DNA from 2 places in the Acidovorax sp. WCS2018Noco2-16 genome. Region 2 is predicted to be linked to the other one. Evidence: predicted binding sites of a transcription regulator. Region 2 holds the regulator's gene; the other holds the start of a gene.

Region 1 (10,859 bases), on a different contig from region 2:
ACGCACCGCAAGGCGGGCAACGTCGCCGATTTCTGCCGTCGCTGGGGCAAGGACTACCGCTACATGGTGGTGCTGGACGCCGACAGCGTCATGAGCGGCGACTGCATCGTGTCGATGGCCAAGCTGATGGAAGCCAATCCCAAGGCCGGCATTATTCAGACCGCAACGCAGGCCATCGGCCATGTGACGCTGCATGCTCGTGCTCAGCAGTTTGCATCCCGAGTTGGCGGCCGCTTGTTCACCCTGGGCATGCAGTACTGGCAGTTGGGTGAGTCCCACTACTGGGGCCACAACGCCATCATCCGCGTGGAGCCATTCATGCAGCATTGCGCACTGGCGCCCATCAAGGGCACTGGCGGGCTGGCCGGCGGCATCATGTCGCACGACTTTGTGGAAGCAGCGCTAATGCGCCGTGCTGGGTTCCATGTGTGGCTGGTCGCTGATCTGGTGGGTAGCTATGAGCAGCAGCCGCCTGATCTGCTGGCCGAATTGCAACGTGACCGTCGCTGGTGCCAAGGCAACCTGCAGAACGCGCGTCTGATGGCAGAACCTGGCATTCACACCGTGCACCGCACGATGTTCGTGACGGGCGCGATGGCTTACCTCTCCGCTCCACTGTGGCTGGCTTTCATCACGTTGGGCACCGCCCTCTGGCTGTCGGGCGCGCGCCTAGTGGCTGACTGGAACATTCTGCCTAGCGAACTGGTGGGCCTCTGGGCTTGGACGCTGTGCATGCTGTTCCTGCCTCGTATCCTGGGCGTGACTGCCATTCTGATGCGCCGCGAACAGCAACAATACGGCGGTACGCTGAGTTTGCTCAAGAGTGCAGGCCTGGAAAGCGTTTTGGCCATTCTGCAAGCTCCTATCCGCATGCTGGCCCATTCGCTCTTCGTCGTGGTCGCCCTCACTGGCATCAAGCTCGACTGGAAGTCACCTCCCCGGGAAGCTGCTGCCGTGCCTTGGACTGAGGCTGCACGCAAATTGGCTCCCATGAGTCTTGTGGTCGCCGCGTTGGCAGTGGGTGTGGCTTTCGTTGACGGTAGTGCGCTGATCTGGCTGCTGCCCGTGGGCTTGCCGCTGGCTCTTTCCATTCCGCTGACCGTGATCACTAGCCACATCGCCGTGGGCGAAGCGGCTCGAGCCCAGCGCCTTTTGCTGATTCCAGAAGAGTCGTGGTCTCCTCCAGTGCTGCGCCGTGCATGGTTGCACGCCACGCGTCTGGCACGGCCCGTTCTCAAGGTCGCTTGATTACGACATCAGTCACCTTAATTAGTGCACCACTCAAGATGCCCGCAGGCGCAAGCCTGACGGGCATTTTTTCTTTCCACATGCATCTGCGCCAAAGCACTGTCGGGGCGGCTGCCGCCCAAACAACAACGCCCCGCAATGCGGGGCGTTGTTGTTTGGGATGGCTTTACTGACGTGGCGGTCAAACTGAATGTTTGCACAGCCAAGAGCAGTACTTCAAAACCGGGGCATGCCGCCGCCACCCATACCGGGAAGACCGCCCTTCATGGCCCCCATCTTTTTCATCATCTTCATCAGGCCACCGCCCTTCATCTTCTTCATCATTCCCTGCATCTGCTCAAATTCGTTGAGCAGCCGGTTGACCTCTTGCACCTGCACGCCAGCACCGCCCGCAATTCGCTTCTTGCGTGTTGCCTTGATGAGCTCGGGCTTGCGGCGCTCCAGCGGAGTCATGCTCTGAATGATGCCCTCCTTGCGGCGAATGTCTCTCTCTGCCTTGTCCATATCGACCTGACCCGCCTTGGCTGTCAGCTGAGCCGGCAGCTTGTCCATCAAGCTCGACAGCCCCCCCATCTGCTTCATCTGCTGCAACTGCGACAGAAAGTCATTCAGATCGAAGCCGTCGCCGCTTTTGACCTTGGCTGCCAGCTTCTGCGCGGCTTCCATATCGACACCGGCACTAACCTGCTCTACCAGGGCGACGATGTCGCCCATGCCCAGGATGCGGCCTGCATGGCGCTCGGCATCGAAAACCTCGAGGCCATCGATCTTTTCGGAAACGCCGGCGAACTTGATGGGCGCGCCCGTTACCTGCCGCACGGACAGCGCCGCGCCACCGCGTGAATCCCCATCGAGCTTGGTAAGCACGATGCCCGTCAGTGGCAAGGCCGCCTTGAACGCCTTGGCCGTATTGATGGCATCCTGCCCCTGCATGGCATCAACGACGAACAGGGTCTCGACAGGCTTCAACGCAGCATGCAGATCCTGTATCTCTCGCATCAGCACTTCATCAATCGCCAGACGGCCGGCGGTATCTACCAGCAGCACGTCGAAGAAATGCTTGCGCGCGTAATCCAGCGCCGCATGGGCGATGTCGAGCGGCTTCTGCTCAGCGGTGCTGGGGAACCACTCAGCGCCGGCCTGTTTGGTTACCGTCTTCAACTGCTCGATGGCGGCCGGGCGATACACGTCGCCAGACACGGTGAGCACCTTCTTTTTACGCTTCTCAATCAGGTGCTTGGCCAGCTTCGCGGTCGTGGTGGTCTTGCCTGCACCTTGCAAGCCTGCCATCAAGATGACGGCAGGTGGCTGAGCCGCCAAGTTGATGTCGGCAATGCCCTCTCCCATCGTGGCCGCCAATTCGCGGTTGACGATGGAAACCAGCGTTTGTCCCGGCTTGAGCGAACCCAGCACCTCCTGACCCAACGCCTTGTCCTTGACTCGAGCGATGAAGTCACGCACCACCGGCAGGGCCACGTCGGCCTCCAGCAATGCCATGCGAACTTCACGCAGCATGTCTTGGACGTTGGATTCAGTAATGCGGGCCTGGCCCCGCATCTCTTTGACAAGTCGCGTGAGTTTTTCGGTAAGAGCGGAGGCCATAGCGATATTTTCTGATGTGCCGGCCAGTCAGTCGCTGCCGGCTGCCTTGCCTGCCGAAGGCGGGCGAAAGGCTAAACTGTGATCCCATGATTTTACCCAGCGCGTCTGTTCCCGGCTGGCTGCTGGCCTTGGCCGCTGCGGCGGCTTACGCGATGCCTGCGGCGGCAGCCGCGCGCTTGAGTGCCGAGAGAGGGCGACTGGCGCTTTTGCTGGCATGGGTACTGCACGGCGCAGTACTGGTTTGGGGTCTTCTGGGCCAGACGCCGCACTTCGGCTTTGCTCCTGCGCTGTCCATGACAGCATGGCTGGTACTGACTGCCTATGTGGTCGAGCGGCAGCTTTTTCCACAGATGCAGGCCCGCTGGACCTTGGCATCCCTCGGCGCTGCCACAGTCATTTTGGCAATGGTGTTTCCTGGCCAGCCACTGCATGTCACAGCTTCGCCATGGCTGCCCCTTCACCTGGCATTGGGCATTGCATCCTATGGCTTGTTCGCCGCTGCGGTGATCCACGCGTGGTTGATGACTCGTGCGGAACGCCATATCCGTCTTGCGTCGGAATCGCACAGCGGCATTCCCCTGCTGGCACTGGAGCGCCTGACTTTCCGCTTCGTGATGGCGGGGTTCGTGGTGCTGTCAGCCACATTGATTGCGGGCGGACTATTCGGCGAAATGCTGTACGGCCGCGCATGGCGGTGGGACCACAAGGCTGTTTTCTCGCTGCTCTCATGGATCACTTTCGCCATCTTGCTGATCGGACGCTCACGGTTCGGCTGGCGCGGACGCGGCGCGGTGCGCGTTCTGTATGCTGGAGCGGCGCTGCTGCTGTTGGCTTACGTGGGATCCCGGTTCGTACTGGAAGTCGTTTTGGGACGCGCTCTATGAAGTATGTGCTGCTGGCCGTGCTGTTGGTGGTTGCCTGGGCTATATGGCGCAATCAGCGCCGCAAACCCCATGAAACCGTCAAGCCACGTCCGCCCGTCGCGCTTCCCGTTGACAAAATGGTGGCGTGCGCCCACTGCGGCATGCACGTTCCGCAGTCCGAAGCGCTACTGCAAGAGGAACGAACCTACTGCAGCCGCAGTCATCTGCACCAGGGCCCCGGTTGAAAAAGGCATCGGTCGTCCCGTGCTGACGTCTCTACGTCCACGCCCCGCAGACGGGCCGTTCCTCCGGCTGTGGCATGGTTTTCTGACAGGCCGCGTCATGGTGGCACTGGCCCTGCTGTTCCTGCAAGGGCTCAGCGTCGTACTGAACCAGACCCACGAGCCCATGCTGCTGGCGCTGTGCGCCGCTTACGTCGTCGCCACAGCCACTCTGCGCGTGTGGGCGCGACGCGCTCCACCACAGCCACACGCAGGCCCACACTGGCTGCCGTCCATTGGCGTGGACCTGGCTATGGTCACTGCCTTGCAGGCTCTTCACGTCGGTGCCATGAATTTCGCGCCGCTCTTTGGCCTGCCGATCCTCATGGCCAGCGTTCTGGGAACGCTGACACTGGCACTCGGAACGACGGCAGGGGCAACTTTGCTCTCCCTAGCGTGGGTCTGGTGGATAGGCGACAAGGCGGGCGTCGACCTGACTCAGCGCTACTTGCAAGCAGCGCTCACCGGCACCGGCTACTTCATCGTTGCGTATCTGGTTCACCAGTTGGCGACACGACTGACCAGCGTTCAACATGCGGCCCAAGTGAGCCAGATGGCCGCTCGGGCTCAGGAAGCGGTCAGCGCACGCATCATCCAGAACTTGGCCGATGGCGTCGTCGTGCTTGACCACGATGACATCGTGCGAATGGCCAATCCGGCCGCATTGCAGTTACTCAGCCACGATGCACTAATAGCTGTGCCTTTTGCATTGGCCAACACTGCCGATTGGGCACCTTTGGTGACGATGGTGCAACGCACATTCCGGCGTGAGCAACCACAGTCGGCTGATGTGGACATTCTGCAGACGGGCCAACGCCCAGTCGGTCTTCGCGTCCGAACCTGGCTCACCCCTAGCCAGCACGATGCTGGGGGTCTAGCGACGGAGGAGCCGCTTTGCGTGATGTTCCTTCACGATTTGCGGGAAATGGAGGCGCGCCTTCGCACTGAAAAACTTGCCGCCATGGGACGGATGTCAGCGGCGGTCGCGCACGAAATACGCAACCCGCTGGCAGCGATCATGCAGGCCAACGCACTGCTCGAGGAAGACCTTGCTGACCCCGCCCATCGGCGGCTGACGCACATGGTGCAACAGAACGCTGACCGGCTGGCACGCATCGCAGAAGAAGTATTGGACATTGCGCGTGTACAGCACCAGATCAGCCACGCGCCTGCAGCCATGCTGGCTCTGGACGATGCCGTGGCGCAGATTTGGCACGACTGGCAGGCGCAGGCACCTACCCGGCGCAAGGCTCTGATGTCGTTGAAAGCAGGAGGCGTACAAGTCGAATTCGACGCGGATCACCTCAGGCGAGTGCTGGTCAACCTGCTGGACAACGCTCTGCGATACATGGGCCAGCACCCCGACTCTCTCTATGTGGAAACCCGCGTCACCGCGTCCGGCCATATGAGTCTTCAGGTGTGGAGCGACGGCGCACCGATGGAAAAATCGGTGGAGCGCCACCTTTTCGAGCCATTCTTTTCCTCGGAGAGCCGCTCCAGCGGTCTAGGTCTGTACATCTGCCGCGAACTGTGTCAACGGCATGGCGCCTCCATCAGCTACCAGCGTGCATCCAGGGATTTACCCGATCGCGGCACGGTGAGTGGCAACGCATTCTTGGTGAATTTCCGCCATACCATGCGACCCACCGCAGGAACCGGCGCTCTGTTTGACACAATCATGGTCTGACGCCACTGCCGAGCCATGAACGCTGCTGCCTCCATTCTCGTCATCGATGACGAACCTGATTTGCGAACGCTGTATGAACTGACGCTGCTGCGCGAAGGTTACAGGGTTGAGACAGCCTCCAGCGTTGCGGAGGCGCGCGCTCAACTACAGGCCAAGCGGTTCGATGCAGTTATCACCGACATGCGGCTTCCGGATGGCTTCGGCATGGAATTGCTGCAGGACTTGCGCAGTCAGAACCGCCGGGAACGCTGCGTAGTCATGACAGCCTACGGCTCTGCTGAAAATGCCGTTGAGGCTCTGCGCTGTGGTGCGTTTGATTACCTGACCAAGCCGGTGGATCTAAGACAGTTTCGATCGGTGGTTGCTTCTGCTGTGCAGGATCCCGGACTTGCTGCCACTACAAGATTTGGCCGTGGCGCCAGCGCATCACGCAATGCCGCCAGCACCTCCGAAGCAGTACTGCCTGCGGCCGCGCTGGAGCGGCTGGTCGGTGAATCCGCTGCAATGCAGAGCGTCAAACAGCGCATTGCCAAGGTGGCTCGCAGCATGGCGCCTGTGCTGATCCGTGGTGAGTCCGGCACGGGCAAGGAACTGGTCGCGCGTGCGCTGCATGCGAGCAGCCAACGCAGCGAAGGTTCGCTGGTCGCGGTGAATTGCGGAGCCATTCCAGAAAATCTGCTCGAGGCTGAATTCTTCGGCGCCCGCAAGGGGTCCTATACCGGGGCATCGCAGGACCGTGACGGCTATTTCCAGGCTGCTCGTGGCGGCACTTTGTTTCTCGACGAGATCGGCGACCTGCCTCTGGCGATGCAATCCAAGTTATTGCGCGCCATTCAAGAGCGTTCTGTGAGGCCGCTCGGATCGACACAGGAAGAAACTGTCGATGTGCGCATAGTCAGTGCCACCCACCGTGACCTGGCCGCGGATGTTCAGGCTGGCCGATTTAGGCAGGACCTCTACTACCGGCTGAACGTGATCGAATTGCTGATTCCGCCGTTAAGGGAACGACGTGAGGATCTGCCGGCGCTCTGCACGGCGCTGCTCAGTCGCATCGGCCAGGAGTCGGGCACCTCCATACCCCGGCTGACAGACGACGCACTGCATCGGATCGCACAGTACCCGCTGAGCGGCAATGTCCGGGAGCTTGAAAACTTGCTCCATCGCGCCGTCGCTCTGAGCGATGGGGACGACCTGTTCGTGGAGAATCCAGCGCCCTCTGCTGACGTGCCCCCAGCATTGACCAGCGTGACATCCGGTGAAGTTACATCGGCCGCCTTGACTCGACCTGCAATCGGCACGCCCGCAAACTTGCCCTCCGATCTTCAAGCCTGGCTAGATCTGCAGGAGCGAGAGATTCTCGTCCGTGCGCTGCGGGAGACAGGGTTCAATCGCACTGCCACGGCCGCGAAACTCGGAATCAGCCTACGGCAAATACGCTATCGAATCGATCGACTGAACATCGCCACCCCCCACTCCAGCGAAAGTCCAGACGATGGTCAGTGAAGTCATTTCGGCCAATGTGCCGTGGAATGGAGGCTGGTATCTCCCGGCCTGCCGCCAGGCATCGCCGAATTTCGGCGAGCGGCCTGAAGGTGCGGTAATCGATCTGATCGTGTTGCATTCCATCAGCCTGCCGCCTGGTCAGTTCGGGGGCCATGCTATTCCCCAACTGTTCACCAACACATTGGACTGGAACGCCCACCCCTACTTTCAGACCATTCGAGGCCTTGAAGTTTCCGCGCACTTCCTGATCCGGCGCGACGGAACGCTGTGGCAATTCGTGGATTGTCTGCAGCGAGCGTGGCACGCGGGGCCTTCGTCATACCGTGGCCGCACCAATTGCAACGATGACTCTATCGGCGTTGAACTGGAAGGGCTGGAGGGACTTGCGTTTGAGCCGCAGCAGTACGACATGCTGACCCAGTTGTGTGCCGATCTTGCGAACCGGTTTCCCATTGCGCACATTGCAGGCCACGAGCATGTCGCGCCCGGACGCAAACAAGATCCGGGCCCGGGGTTCGACTGGTCGCAACTCCGTCGCCAACTTGCGTGGCCGGCAGATCGATTCCCGCCAGGTTAACCCTCTGTCTCGGGCAGCTTTAGCGATGTCGCGGTGAGCCAACAGCCCGTCGAACTTTGAAAATCGCGGCACGGTCACACAGGGATGCCGACCTCTACCAACTAACTTGGCCAAATCCTTTCAGACGCCCGAAGTGCTGCCAGAATAGCGCCCCACGCGGTACGAAAAGGCCTGCGCCCTCCGTGAAAGCAGTCAGTTTTTGACGGCAACGCCAAAACCTCACACCTCGCAAGACACACCATAGGTAGTGTCTTGCGCTACCCCCACACCCCAGATATAGTGTTGAACGGCACTCGCTGCCCAAGACATTTTTTGTGCAATGCGGCAATCCAAGCCCGCATAGCCCCTTCCCCGACAGCCACAGAGGAACCGATGCAAGCTGCGCTGAACACCCCATCCCTTGACGTCAACCGCACGCAATCACCGTCGGAAATCGACGAGTCCAGCGGCATGCCCACGTCGAACACCCTGTCTCACTACCAGATCATCCGCCGCAACGGCGCGGTCGTGCCTTTCGAGCCACAGAAGATTGCCGTCGCCTTGATGAAAGCGTTTCTGGCAGTGCACGGCACGCAGGGCGCCGCTTCGGCCAGTGTGCGAGAAGTAGTGGATGCGCTGACGCAAGCCGTGGTGCGTGGTTTGATTCGCTCGCGCCCTCATGGCGGCACCTTCCACATTGAAGATGTGCAGGATCAGGTCGAGCTCGGTTTGATGCGGGGCGGCCATCACGAAGTCGCCCGCGCTTATGTTCTCTACCGCGAGCGGCGCTCCCAGGAACGTGTGCAGCAACAAGAGAAGCTGGCACCGGCCCTGTCCACGCTGCACGTGATCGACAACGGTCAGCGCGTGGATCTGGATATCCTGCGCCTGCACCAGCTGATCGAATCCGCCTGCGCCAATCTGGGCGATGACATCAATGCGGCCCCCATCGTGGCAGAAACGATGCGCAATCTGTATGACGGTGTGCCGATGGATGAGGTCTACAAGGCTTCCATTCTGGCCGCACGCACTCTGATCGAAAAAGACCCCGATTACACCTATGCCACGGCCCGCCTGCTACTGCACACCATCGTGCGAGAAGTGCTGGGGCGCGACGTGGCCGCTGCTGAAATGAGCGAGGCCTATGAAGCTTATTTCCCCGAATTCATCCAGAAGGGCGTCGACAACGAATTGCTCGACCCGCGCCTGCTGGAGTTCGACCTCGGCAGAATCAGCAAGGCGCTCAATGCGCAACGTGACCTTCAGTTCGATTACCTGGGCCTGCAGACCCTGTACGACCGCTACTTCCTGCATGTTCGCAAAACCCGCATCGAATTGCCGCAGGCGTTTTTCATGCGTGTTGCCATGGGCCTTTCGCTCAATGAATCTGATCGGGAAGCACGCGCCATCGAGTTCTACGAGGTGCTGTCCTCCTTCGATTTCATGTCGAGCACGCCTACGCTGTTCAACAGCGGCACGCTTCGTTCGCAGCTGTCATCCTGCTACCTGACGACCGTGCCGGACGATCTCGACGGCATCTACGAGTCCATCAAGGAAAACGCGCTGCTGTCCAAGTTCGCTGGCGGCCTGGGCAACGACTGGACCCGCGTTCGCGCTCTGGGCTCGCATATCAAGGGCACCAACGGCGAATCGCAAGGCGTGGTGCCATTCCTCAAGGTGGTGAACGACACGGCCGTGGCCGTGAACCAGGGTGGTAAGCGCAAGGGCGCCGTCTGCACGTATCTCGAAACCTGGCATCTGGACATTGAAGAGTTCCTGGAACTGCGCAAGAACACCGGCGACGACCGCCGCCGCACGCACGACATGAACACTGCCAACTGGATTCCCGATCTGTTCATGCGCCGCGTGATGGAAAAGGGGACCTGGACGCTGTTCTCGCCTTCCAACGTGCCCGATCTGCACGACCTGTTTGGCGCTGACTTTGAAAAGGCCTATGTCGCTTACGAAGAGAAGGCCGCCCGCGGCGAGATCAAACCCGCCAAGACGGTGCAGGCCACCGATATGTGGCGCAAGATCCTGACCATGCTGTTCGAGACCGGCCACCCCTGGATCACGTTCAAAGACGCCTGCAACGTGCGCTCGCCACAGCAACACGCGGGCGTGGTGCATTCGTCCAACCTGTGTACCGAGATCACGCTGAACACCAGCGATACCGAAACTGCGGTGTGCAATCTGGGTTCCGTGAACCTGCTGCAGCATCTGAAGAAAGCACCGGTTGGCGCGCCTGAAGAGGCTGGCACACTCGTGTTGGACCACGACAAGCTCAAGCGCACCATCACTACGGCCATGCGCATGCTCGACAACGTCATCGACATCAACTACTACGCCGTCGAGAAGGCCCGCGCCTCCAACATGCGCCACCGCCCGGTAGGCCTGGGTGTCATGGCGTTCCAGGACAGCCTGTACGAACTGCGCATTCCTTATGCATCGCAGGCGGCGGTGGAATTTGCCGACAAGTCGATGGAAGCCATCTGCTACTACGCTTACTGGGCATCGACCGAACTTGCCAAGGAACGCGGCCAGTACACAAGCTACAAAGGCTCGCTGTGGGACCAGGGCATTCTGCCCTTCGATACGCTGGACATGCTCGCCAAGGCACGCGGCGGCTACGTGGAAGTGGACCGCTCGTCCACGCTGGACTGGGATGCACTGCGCAAGAAGATTGCACAGGACGGCATGCGCAACTCCAATTGCGTTGCCATTGCCCCCACGGCCACTATCTCCAACATCATTGGCGTGGACGCCTCCATAGAGCCTTCGTTCGGCAACCTCTCGGTCAAGTCCAACCTGTCCGGTGAATTCACGGTCATCAACGGCGGCTTGGTCCGCGACCTCAAGCGCCTGAGCTTGTGGGACGACGTGATGATCATGGACCTCAAACATTTCAAGGGATCGCTGCACCCCATCGACCGTGTGCCTGCGGACATCAAGGCGCTGTATTCCACCGCTTTCGAAGTGGCCCCTTCGTGGCTGGTGGAAGCCGCCTCGCGCCGCCAGAAATGGATCGACCAAGCCCAGAGCCTGAACATCTACATGGCTGGCGCATCGGGCAAGAAGCTCGACGACACGTACAAGCTGGCATGGATCCGCGGACTGAA
Region 2 (10,859 bases):
AGGGATGGACCGGTCAGCAGGCACTGGCCACGCAGTGGCAGTCGGCCGCGCTGGGCGTGATGGGCAAGGGCCTGGCGCCGGTGCGTTCCGCAGCGGTCGCCAATGCCAAGCGCCTAAACCGCCTTTAACGCTGCAGATTCTGGCGCCTGCCAGGGCGGCACCGCGCCGCTCAGGCCAACTTTACGCGGCGACGGCCGGAATCTGAAGGCCCCGCGCGACGGCTGGGCGTTGCACGAAGGCGTCCAGTGCGCGCTGCAGATGGCTGAAGTCGCCCAGGCCGACCAAGTCGGCAGCGTCGTAGAACCCGCCCATGTTGCGCACCCACGGAAAGATGGCGATGTCCGCAATGCTGTAGTCGTCGCCCGCCACCCAGGCGTTGTCTTTCAATTGTCGGTCGAGCACGCCCAGCAGCCGCTTCGATTCCGCCACGTAGCGGTCGCGCGGACGTTTGTCTTCATAGTCCTTGCCGGCGAACTTGTGGAAGAAACCGACCTGGCCGAACATGGGCCCGACGCCGCCCATCTGGAACATCAGCCACTGCAGCACGCGATAGCGCCCGGCGGCGTCCTGCGGAATGAACTGACCGGTCTTGTCGGCCAGGTAGACCAGGATGGCGCCCGACTCGAACAGCGCCAACGGCTTGCCGCCCGGCCCGTCGGGGTCAAGGATCGCCGGAATCTTGTTGTTCGGATTCAGCGACAGAAATTCGGGCGACGTCTGGTCGTTGGTATCGAATGCCACGCGGTGCGGCTCGTACGGCAGGCCGGTTTCTTCCAGCATGATCGACACCTTCACCCCGTTGGGCGTGGGCAGCGAATACAGCTGCAGCCTTTCAGGATGTTTTGCAGGCCATTTGCGGGTGATCGGGAAGGCGTCGAGTCGATTCGTCATGCAGAGGCTCCAGCCAAAGGTTGAGGGTCAGGAAAAAAACGATTGCGGTGTGATTCAGCGCAGCGTCCAGCCACTCAGGTTCTGCTGGGCGATTTCGGTCAGTGCCGTGATCCAGGGCGCGCTGTCGTTCAGGCAGGGGATGTACCGAAACTCCTGCCCGCCCGCATGCAGGAAGGCTTCACGCGCTTCCTGGTTGATTTCTTCCAGCGTCTCCAGGCAGTCGCCGGTGAAGCCCGGGCACATTACATCCACGCGCCGCGTGCCGGCCTGTGCCATGGCGACCAGAGTGGGCTCGGTATAGGGTTCCAGCCACTTGGCCTTGCCAAAGCGCGACTGGAAGGTGACGCGGAACTGATGCGGCGCCAGGCCCAGCGCGTCGGCCAGCAGGCGCGCGGTGACCAGGCATTCGGCCTGGTACGGGTCGCCCAGGCGCACGTTGCACTCTGGAATGCCGTGAAAGCTCATCACCAGTTCTTCGGCCGGTCCGCCCTCCCGCTGCCAATGGGCGCGCACGCTTTGGGCCAACGCGCCGATGTAGCCGGGATGGTCGTGGTAGCTGTTGACGAAGCGCAGCTCTGGAAAGCGCCGTTGTCGCCGTGCCCACGCCGTGACGTCGTCCACCACGCTGGCGGTGGTGGTAGCGGAATATTGCGGATAGAGCGGCAGCACCAGTACGCGGTCCACGCCTTCGTCCTGCAGTGCCTGCAATTGCGATGCGATAGATGGGTTTCCATAGCGCATGGCGTGCCGCACGGCGATGCGCGCGCCAGCCTCGCCCAGCCAGCCGCACAGCATCACGGCCTGCTTGGCCGTCCACACCGCCAGCGGCGATCCTTCGGGCGTCCAGATGCTGGCGTATTTGGCAGCCGACTTGGCCGGCCGCACCCGCAAAATGATTCCGTACAGGATGGGCAACCAGGCGATGCGCGGAATCTCGACCACGCGCGGGTCGCCCAGAAACTGCGCCAGATAGCGCCGCAGCGCAGGTGCGGTGGGCTCGTCGGGCGTTCCCAGGTTGCACAGCAGCACGGCGGTGCGGGGTGGGGCGGATGGATTGGGTGGCGCTACGGCGGGGGCGCCGGAAGGGGGCAGGGCAGGCATGGCGGCCATTGTCGAGGATGACCGCTATGCTCGCCGTCATGCTCGACATTTCCCGCATTCGCGCCATCACGCTCGACCTGGACGACACGCTCTGGCCCATCTGGCCGACCATCGAGCGAGCCGAGCAGGTCCTGCGCGCTTGGCTCTTGACCACGGCGCCCGCCACCGCCGCACTGCTGGCCGTGCCAGAAACGGCCAGCGCCATTCGCGCCAGCGTGGTGGCCGCTCACCCGCACCTGTCGCACGACCTGAGCGCGCTGCGGCGCGAGAGCATCCGCGCAGCGCTGCATGCAGCCGGTGAAGACACCGCGCTGGCCGAGCAAGGCTTCGACGTGTTTTTTGCCGAACGCCAACGGGTGGAACTGTACGAGGACGCGCTGGAAACGCTGGAGTGCCTGTCGGCCCGGCACCCGCTGGTGGCGCTGTCCAACGGCAATGCCGATCTGCAGCTGATCGGCATCGGCAGCTACTTTCGCGCCAGCATCAGCGCGCGTGAATTCGGCACGCCCAAGCCCGATGCGCGCATCTTTCTGGCCGCTGCCGAGGCGGCGGGCGTGGCGCCGGCCGAGGTGCTGCACGTGGGCGACGATGCAGCGATGGATGCGCAGGGCGCCGTTGCCGCCGGCATGCAGGCCGTGTGGATCAACCGCACCGGCCAGCCGTGGCCGCATGGCGATATGCAGGTGCCGCATGCCACCGTGCACGACTTGCGCGGGCTGTGCGCCTTGTTGATCTGATTGCTATAAAAAAGATAGCTGCTTGCGCTTATTAATCAAGCGCTAGAGGCCATTTTTATAGTGAAACCTTGCCCCGCCAGATGTCGCGGTACATGGCCCAGTCGCCCATGAAGCTGTAGAGCGGGCGCTTGAAGCTGGCTGGCCGGTTCTTCTCGAAGGCGAAATGGCCGACCCAGGCGAAGCCGTAGCCGCACAGCAACCCCGCCAGCAGCCAGCCCGGCTGGCCGGTCATCACCATCAGCGCCAGGCAGACCAGCGACAGCGTGGAGCCGGTGAAGTGCAGGCGCCTGCAGGTACGGTCGCTGTGCTCGGTCAGGTAGAAGGGGTAGAACTCCGCGAAGCTGCGAAAGCTGCGCGGGTCGGTGGCGAGCCCGCTGGCTGGCAGGGGCGGATGGGAGCGTGTGGACATGGCGTGTCTCCTTGCGCCTTCTGAAACCCGAGGCGCTTGGGCCAGTGTAGAAGTCGCCCCGCCGGAGCACCAGCGGGCCGACCCGAACCTCAGCCCGTCAGAAAGTCCCGCAGGGCGAACAGCGTTTCGTCGGGCGCTTCCGTCATCTGGTGGTGCCCGCTGGGCAACTCCACTACAGTCACTGTGCGGCCGGCGGCGCGCGCCGTGGCGATCAACCCCTGCGCGGCCTTGGGGTGCGTCATCTGATCCTGCCCGCCCAGCGCGAACAGCACCGGCGCGGTGACGCGGGTGATGGCCGCTTCGCCGCCCGCGTACTGGTCGCAGGCCACGAAGCCACGGTGGAACACATTCACCGCCGGGTTCGAGCGCAGCACACGCCGGCCCAGCGCCATGCCCGCGCCGAACACCCAGAAACCCGCGCCCGAAGGCGGCGCCAGCGTGCTGCGGGAGAACACGTTGACCATGCGCAGCGCCTTTTCGGGCTCGTTCAGCGCGGCGTCGATCAAGGCCGGCGACACCTTCATCGGGTAGGCGGTGCCCACCAGTGCCAGGTGGCTGGCGCGGCCTTGCAGCCGGGCGGCGGCTTCCAGCGCGATGAGCGATCCCCAACTGTGGCCGACCAGCGCCGCGCGCTGCACGCCGGCGGCGTCCAGCAGGGCGATGATGAAGTCGCCCGCCTGTTCCACGCTGGCGGGCGCCTCGCCTCCGCTGCGGCTGTGGCCGGGAAGGTCCACCGCCAGCACGTTCCAGCCGTGGTGGGCCAGATAGCGGCTTTGCAGTGCCCACACGCTGTGGTCGTTCAGCACGCCGTGGATCAGCACCACGGTGGGTTGGGCCGCATCGAAGGGCTTGCCGCCGGTGTGGCAGTAAGTGCGGGCTCCGTTGACGTCGATGTACATGGTGTCAGCCCCCCGCCTTCTCGGCCGCCTTCAGCGCGCGTTTCAGGTCGTCGATCAGGTCGTCCGCATCTTCCAGGCCGATCGACAGGCGGATGGTGCCCTGCGAGATGCCGGCCTGCTGCAGCGCCTCGTCGCTCATGCGAAAGTGCGTGGTGCTGGCCGGGTGGATCACCAGGCTGCGGCAGTCGCCCACATTGGCCAGGTGGCTGAAGACCTTGAGCGCTTCGATAAAGGCCTTGCCCTGCGCGCGCGAGCCTTTCAGATCGAAGCTGAACACCGAGCCCGCGCCGCGCGGCAGCAACCGCTGGGCCAGCGCATGGCTGGGGTGCGATTCGAGCATCGGGTGCCCCACGCAGGCCACGACCGGCTGGGCCGCCAGAAATTCGACCACGCGCTGTGTGTTGCGCATATGGCGCTCCATGCGCAGCGGCAGCGTTTCGATGCCCTGCAGAATCAGCCACGCCGTGTGCGGGCTCATGCAGGCGCCGAAGTCGCGCAGCCCTTCGCGGCGCGCACGCAGCAGGAAGGCGCCCACGGTCGACTCTTCAGTAAACACCATCTGGTGAAAGCCGTCGTAGGGCTGGGTCAGCTCGGCGAATTTGCCCGCCGAGCGCGGCCCGTCCCAATCGAAGCTGCCGCCATCGACCACCACGCCGCCGATCACCGTGCCGTGGCCCGACAGGAACTTGGTGGCCGAGTGGTAGACCAGGTCCGCGCCGTGCTCGAACGGTTTGATGAGCCAGGGCGATGTCAATGTCGAATCGACCAGCAGCGGCACGCCGGCGTCATGGGCGATCGCGCTCACGGTGGGAATGTCCAGCACGTCCAGCCCTGGGTTGCCCACGGTTTCACCGAAGAACAGCTTGGTTTCAGGGCGCACGGCCGCGCGCCAGCCGTCGATGTCATCGGGCTTGACGAACGTCGTCTGAATGCCGAAGCGCGCCAGCGTGTAGTGCAGCAGGTTCTGCGAGCCGCCATACAGCGCCGTGCTGGCGACGATGTGGCTGCCCGCGCCCATCAGCGTGCAGATCGCCAGGTGCAAAGCGGCCTGGCCGCTGGCCACCGCGATGGCGCCCACGCCGCCTTCGAGCGCAGCCACGCGTTGCTCCAGCACCGCGTTGGTCGGGTTGCTGATGCGGCTGTAGACGTGGCCGGGGCGTTCCAGGTTGAAGAGCGACGCGGCGTGGTCGCTCGACTCGAACACGAACGAGGTGGTGAGATGGATGGGAACGGCGCGCGCGCCGGTGGCGGGGTCGGGCACGGCGCCGGCATGCAGCGCAAGCGTGTCGAAGCCTGGGTCGGAATAGCCGGGCATCTGTGTCTTGTCTCCTTCTGTACGTCTGTGCGCAGCATTGTGGGCTATATTCTTTCGCTACCCGCCCGCCGCCCGCGTGGGCCTGAATCCCCGGAGACACCCCATGAAAGTCAGTGACATCCTTCGCGTGAAAGGCAGCACGCTCTATACCGTGACGGCCGACGAACCGCTGGCGCAGGCGGTGCAGGTGATGGCCGAGAAGGACATCGGCTCGCTGGTGGTGATGGACCACGGCGACCTGGTCGGCATGCTGACTTTCCGCGAGGTGATCCAGGCGACGGTGAAAAACGGCGGCAGCGTGGGCACGATGCTGGTGCGCACCGCCATGGACGACGCGCCGCTGACCTGCACCCTGGAAACCGACATGGACGAAGTCCGCCGCATGATGCTGGGCCGCCACGCCCGCTACATGCCGGTCATGAACCAGCGCATGCTGATGGGCGTGATCAGCTTCTACGACGTGGCCAAGGCCGTGGTGGACAGCCAGAACTTCGAGAACCAGATGCTCAAGGCCTACATCCGCGACTGGCCCGAAGAAGATTCGCAAGAGTCGCGCCCCGCGGCCTGATCGACTGCTTTCTTTCCCCAGTTTCAGCATCAAATCAGCTGCCAGCGCCCATCAGTAGGGCGCTGGCAGCTATTTTTTTGATAGCGATGCCCAGTTGCTGCGTGGGAGCGTCCTGTGGAGTGGGGCCGGCCGGGCCTGCGTCTGCAGGGATAATCGCCGCCCATGAGCGGCAACACCATCGGATCCCTATTCGCAGTCACCAATTTCGGTGAATCCCACGGCCCGGCCATTGGCTGCGTGATCGACGGCTGCCCGCCGGGCATGGCGTTGACGGAGGCCGACATCCAAGCTGACCTCGACCGCCGCCGCCCCGGCACCAGCCGCCATGTCACCCAGCGCGCGGAACCCGACGCGGTGGAGATCCTGTCGGGCGTGTACGAAGGCCGCACCACCGGCACGCCCATCGCCCTGCTGATTCGAAACACCGACCAGCGCAGCAAGGACTATTCGAACATCGCTCAGAGCTTTCGCCCGGGCCATGCCGACTACACCTACTGGCACAAGTTCGGCATTCGCGACCCGCGCGGCGGCGGGCGTTCGTCCGCACGGCTGACGGCGCCCACCGTGGCCGCCGGCGCCGTCGCCAAGAAGTGGCTGGAAGAAAAGTACGGCACACGCTTTCGCGCCTGCATGACGCAGATCGGCGAGCTGGAGATTCCATTCGAGAGCTGGGACCACGTGCCCCACAACCCGTTCTTCGCGCCCATGGCCGACGTGTCGGCGCTGGAGGACTACATGGACGCGCTGCGCAAGGCGGGCGACTCGTGCGGTGCTCGCATCCGCGTGCAGGCCACGGGCGTGCCGGTCGGGTTGGGCGAGCCGCTCTACGACAAGCTGGATGCCGACATCGCCCACGCACTGATGGGGCTGAACGCGGTCAAGGCGGTAGAGATCGGCGCCGGATTTGCGAGCGTGGTGCAGCGCGGCACCACGCACGGCGACTCGCTCACGCCCCAGGGTTTTGCCAGCAACAACGCGGGCGGCATCCTGGGCGGCATCAGCAGCGGCCAGGACATCGAGGCGACCATTGCCATCAAGCCGACCAGCTCCATCATCAGCCCGCGTGAATCCATCGACGTGCACGGCCAGAGCACCGAGGTGATCACCAAGGGCCGGCACGACCCCTGCGTGGGCATCCGTGCCGCACCCATCGCCGAGGCGCTGCTGGCGCTGGTGCTCATGGAGCATGCACTGCGCCATCGCGCCCAGTGCGGCGACGTGGTGCAGGAAGTGCCGCCAATCAAGGCCTCGTTTCTCTGACGTGGGTGGCGGGGGAGGGTCCGGCATGGCGCCGGTCTAACCGCCTTCGGTTGGCTTTATAAGCCTAATTGGCCTCTAGCGCTTATGTAGTAAGCGCTAGTAGCTATAAAATTAATAGCATAGCGTCGTGCGCTAGCAAAAGCCGGTTGGGCTTCCAGGCGCCAAGGCTCCGGCTACTTGCGCACCTCGTCCACCAGGGCCCGGAACTCGTCGATGTCTTCGAAGCTGCGGTAGACGCTCGCAAAGCGGATGTACGCCACCTTGTCGAGCTTCTTGAGTTCGCGCATCACCAGCTCACCGATGCGGTTGGAGAAGATCTCGCGCTGGCCCAGGTTGAGCAGCTTTTCTTCGATGCGCTCGATGGCGCTGTCGATCTGGGTGGTGCTTACCGGCCGCTTGCGCAGTGCCAGCGTGAACGAGCCCGTCAGCTTGGCCCGGTCGTAATCCACCCGCCGCCCATCCTTTTTCACGATGGTGGGAAAGTTGACTTCCGGCTTTTCGTAGGTAGTGAACCGTTTTTCGCAGGCGCCGCATTGGCGCCTGCGCCGCACGAATTCACCGTCCTCGGCCACGCGGGTCTCCACCACCTGCGTCTCATGGTGGCTGCAGAACGGGCACTTCATCGCAGGTGCCTGCGGTACCTGCGAAGGCGAACGAGGCCTGCGCTCAACGGTAGACCGGGAAGCGGCTGGTCAGCGCATGCACCTTGGCACGCACTGCGGCCAGGTTGGCCTCGTCACGCGGGTTGTCCAGCACGTCGGCCAGCAGGTTCGCGGTGATGCGGGTTTCTTCTTCCTTGAAGCCGCGCGTCGTGATGGCGGGCGTGCCCACACGGATGCCGCTGGTCACGAACGGCTTTTCCGGATCGTTCGGAATGGCGTTCTTGTTGATGGTGATGTGGGCCTGGCCCAGAGCCGCTTCGGCTTCCTTGCCGTTGATGCCCTTGGCGCGCAGGTCCACCAGCATCACGTGGCTTTCAGTACGGCCGCTGACGATGCGCAGGCCGCGCTCGATCAGCGTCTCGGCGAACACCTTGGCGTTCTTCACCACTTGCTGCTGATAGGTCTTGAATTCGGGTGTCAGCGCTTCCTTGAAGGCCACGGCCTTGGCGGCAATGACGTGCTCCAGCGGGCCACCTTGCAGGCCGGGGAATATGGCGGAGTTGATCGCCTTCTCGTGCTCGGCCTTCATCAGGATGATGCCGCCGCGTGGGCCGCGCAGGCTCTTGTGTGTGGTGGACGTGACCACATCGGCAAACGGCACGGGGTTGGGGTATTCACCCGCCACCACCAGGCCGGCGTAATGGGCAATGTCCACCCAGAAGATCGCGCCGACTTCCTTGGCGATCTTGGCGAAGCGTTCGAAGTCGATGCGCAGGGCATAGGCCGAGGCGCCGGCGATGATCAGCTTGGGCTTGGCTTCACGGGCCTTGGCCTCCAGCGCGTCGTAGTCGATCTCTTCCTTGTCGTTCAGGCCGTAGGAGACGATGTTGAACCACTTGCCGCTCATGTTCAGCGGCATGCCGTGCGTCAGGTGACCGCCTTCGGCCAGGCTCATGCCCAGAATGGTGTCGCCCGGCTTGACGAACGCCAGCAGCACGGCCTGATTGGCCTGCGAGCCGGAATTGGGCTGCACGTTGGCAGCGTCGGCACCGAAGAGCTTCTTGACGCGGTCAATGGCGAGCTGCTCAACCACGTCCACGTTTTCGCAACCGCCGTAGTAGCGCTTGCCTGGGTAGCCTTCGGCGTACTTGTTGGTGAGTTGCGAGCCTTGCGCAGCCATCACGGCGGGCGAAGCGTAGTTTTCGCTGGCGATCAGCTCGATGTGCTCTTCCTGGCGGACGTTTTCCGCCTGGATGGCCGCCCAGATTTCGGGATCGGCTTGTTCGACAAGAATATGGCGTTGGTACATGGCGTGGCAGTCCTATGAACTTGTGTCCCTTGAAACAAGGGCTGCCCAGGCGAACGGCTGAACGCAGCGAACGGATCGGTGCGGCACGCTTCCCAGTGGTTCACAGGAGGTGCCTCCTGCCGGATTCCACGTCAGCGGCGGCGGCCTGCAAAGGTCGCCGCGCCTATCGCCAGTCGCGTGCCCTGCTAGTGTAGCTGACCTCGGCGCCCTGCTTGGCAGCCGGCAGCGCAGAGGACTTGCGTTCAGCTTTCCGCGCCGGAGAGCAGCGCGACCTTTTCAGTCGGTGCAGAGTCGGGCGTGGCGGTGGTCGTGGTGGGCACGACGACCGGGGCCGCCGAAGCGGGCGCCTTGGTGGACAGCATGGGTGGCGATGCCGGCTGCGCTGGCACCAGAGGCACCGATCGGCCGCCAGCCACCTGCCGCAGGCGGAAATGCTCAGCCAGCACCTTGGCTGCGTAGCCGCCGTCGTCCGCCAGATTGGCGGCACCGACGTAGTGCCGCAAGCCACCTTCCAACGAACCGGCGCGGGTAATGCACTCCTGCAGAACCCTCACTCCCACGCGCAGATTCGAGACGGGGTCGAACGCTGCAAAGTGGCCGCCGAAGTTGTCGTACTTGTCGGTGTGAACGCGCGTCATCACCTGCATCAGCCCTTGAGCGCCCACGGAGCTTTGCGCAAAGGGATTGAAGCTCGACTCCACCGCCATGATGGCCAGGATAAGCGTCGGGTCGAGCTTGGTACGCGAGCCGATGTCATAGGCCTCCGACACCAGCACGGCCAGCGGCTCGGGAGCCACGCGGTACTTCTTGCTGAGCCAGTAGGCCACAGCTGCCTGTTCCTTGGGCAGATCCTTCGGGTTGCTAGCGGTAGCGCGTTCGCTGGCACCTGGCTCCACTGGAGCGCCCAGTACGGCGACTTGGCGCGCTTGCAGCCAGCCGCGCAATTGCTCTTCACCGGCATCGCGCAAGTCGGGTCTTGCAGTGAGGGTGATGGCCACGAAGGCCACGGTCAGCCCGACGAGGGCGAAACCGCTGTGGGTGATTTCAAGAAAGCCGTCGGCGACATCGGATGCGAAAGTTCGCACACCGGCCACCAAAGTTCCTGACGCTGTCATAGCTCTTCCTTTCTGAGTCGAGACCTGTGAAGCGGCCCTCACAACAAGGGACGCTTGCCAGGCTTCTCGCCTGGATTGGTACGCCATCGAATTCGCGTCGTGCGCATTTGCGCGGCATGACAAACGAACTGACTTAGCCGGTTTCGGCAGCGGAATTGGGTTTTTAACCAGCCCTATCTTTTGGGCTGGCGGATTCTAGGAGCGGTCTAAATGCCAAGTCAATACTAACAAATTCAATTGTAAGAATGAAAAAGTATAAAGAAACTGTTTAAAAGTACAGTCTTCAAGGTTTGTTAAAGGGTTTTCCCTAGGCTTTTTGCGGTGTGATTTGTCACACCTTTTCCGCTGCTCGGCGGTCTCGCAATCGGTGGCCTTCAAGTCATTGAATAAACCATTTGCAGGGCCTGCCACATCGGACTAAGGTGGCGTTGCCTGCACCTGCAGGCGCCGCCAAATGGAGCTTGGCAGCCTGCTCGACCGGCATTCAGTGCCCCGAGCGTGACACCTGGGCTTTCACGAGGCATACCCTGAAGGCAATACCTTGCCTTCTGCCGAACCGACGTTCAACTCGGGGACGCAAATCGATGGCATACGACCTTTGTGTCGGCCGTCAAGCCCGGTGCTGGATTCGTCCGCCACCGGGCTTTCTTTTT

The links. The regulator NrdR, encoded in region 2, represses ribonucleotide reductase genes. The targets are predictions, from matches to a motif close to CACNANATNTNGTG.
Region 1: the regulator NrdR is predicted to act here: its motif matches at 8,030-8,043, upstream of RQI28_RS07595 (ribonucleoside-diphosphate reductase subunit alpha).

Annotation. Positions count from the first base shown of each region.
Region 1 is NZ_JAVTJJ010000002.1:468,753-479,611, forward strand. It holds gene mdoH (glucans biosynthesis glucosyltransferase MdoH) at 1-1,248, shown strand, start outside; gene ffh (signal recognition particle protein) at 1,465-2,850, opposite strand; gene RQI28_RS07570 (cytochrome c biogenesis protein CcsA) at 2,937-3,734, shown strand; gene RQI28_RS07575 (PP0621 family protein) at 3,731-3,958, shown strand; gene RQI28_RS07580 (ATP-binding protein) at 4,056-5,681, shown strand; gene RQI28_RS07585 (sigma-54 dependent transcriptional regulator) at 5,697-7,184, shown strand; gene ampD (1,6-anhydro-N-acetylmuramyl-L-alanine amidase AmpD) at 7,174-7,761, shown strand; gene RQI28_RS07595 (ribonucleoside-diphosphate reductase subunit alpha) at 8,134-10,859, shown strand, end outside.
Region 2 is NZ_JAVTJJ010000001.1:858,862-869,720, reverse strand. It holds gene RQI28_RS03960 (polyhydroxyalkanoate granule-associated phasin) at 1-128, shown strand, start outside; gene RQI28_RS03955 (glutathione S-transferase N-terminal domain-containing protein) at 181-891, opposite strand; gene hemH (ferrochelatase) at 946-1,992, opposite strand; gene RQI28_RS03945 (HAD-IA family hydrolase) at 2,031-2,729, shown strand; gene RQI28_RS03940 (DUF962 domain-containing protein) at 2,785-3,138, opposite strand; gene RQI28_RS03935 (alpha/beta hydrolase) at 3,228-4,037, opposite strand; gene RQI28_RS03930 (O-acetylhomoserine aminocarboxypropyltransferase) at 4,042-5,352, opposite strand; gene RQI28_RS03925 (CBS domain-containing protein) at 5,456-5,920, shown strand; gene aroC (chorismate synthase) at 6,083-7,180, shown strand; gene nrdR (transcriptional regulator NrdR) at 7,354-7,803, opposite strand; gene glyA (serine hydroxymethyltransferase) at 7,847-9,091, opposite strand; ZMP/ZTP riboswitch at 9,128-9,278, opposite strand; gene RQI28_RS03905 (lytic transglycosylase domain-containing protein) at 9,334-10,206, opposite strand; gene RQI28_RS03900 (hypothetical protein) at 10,720-10,859, opposite strand, start outside.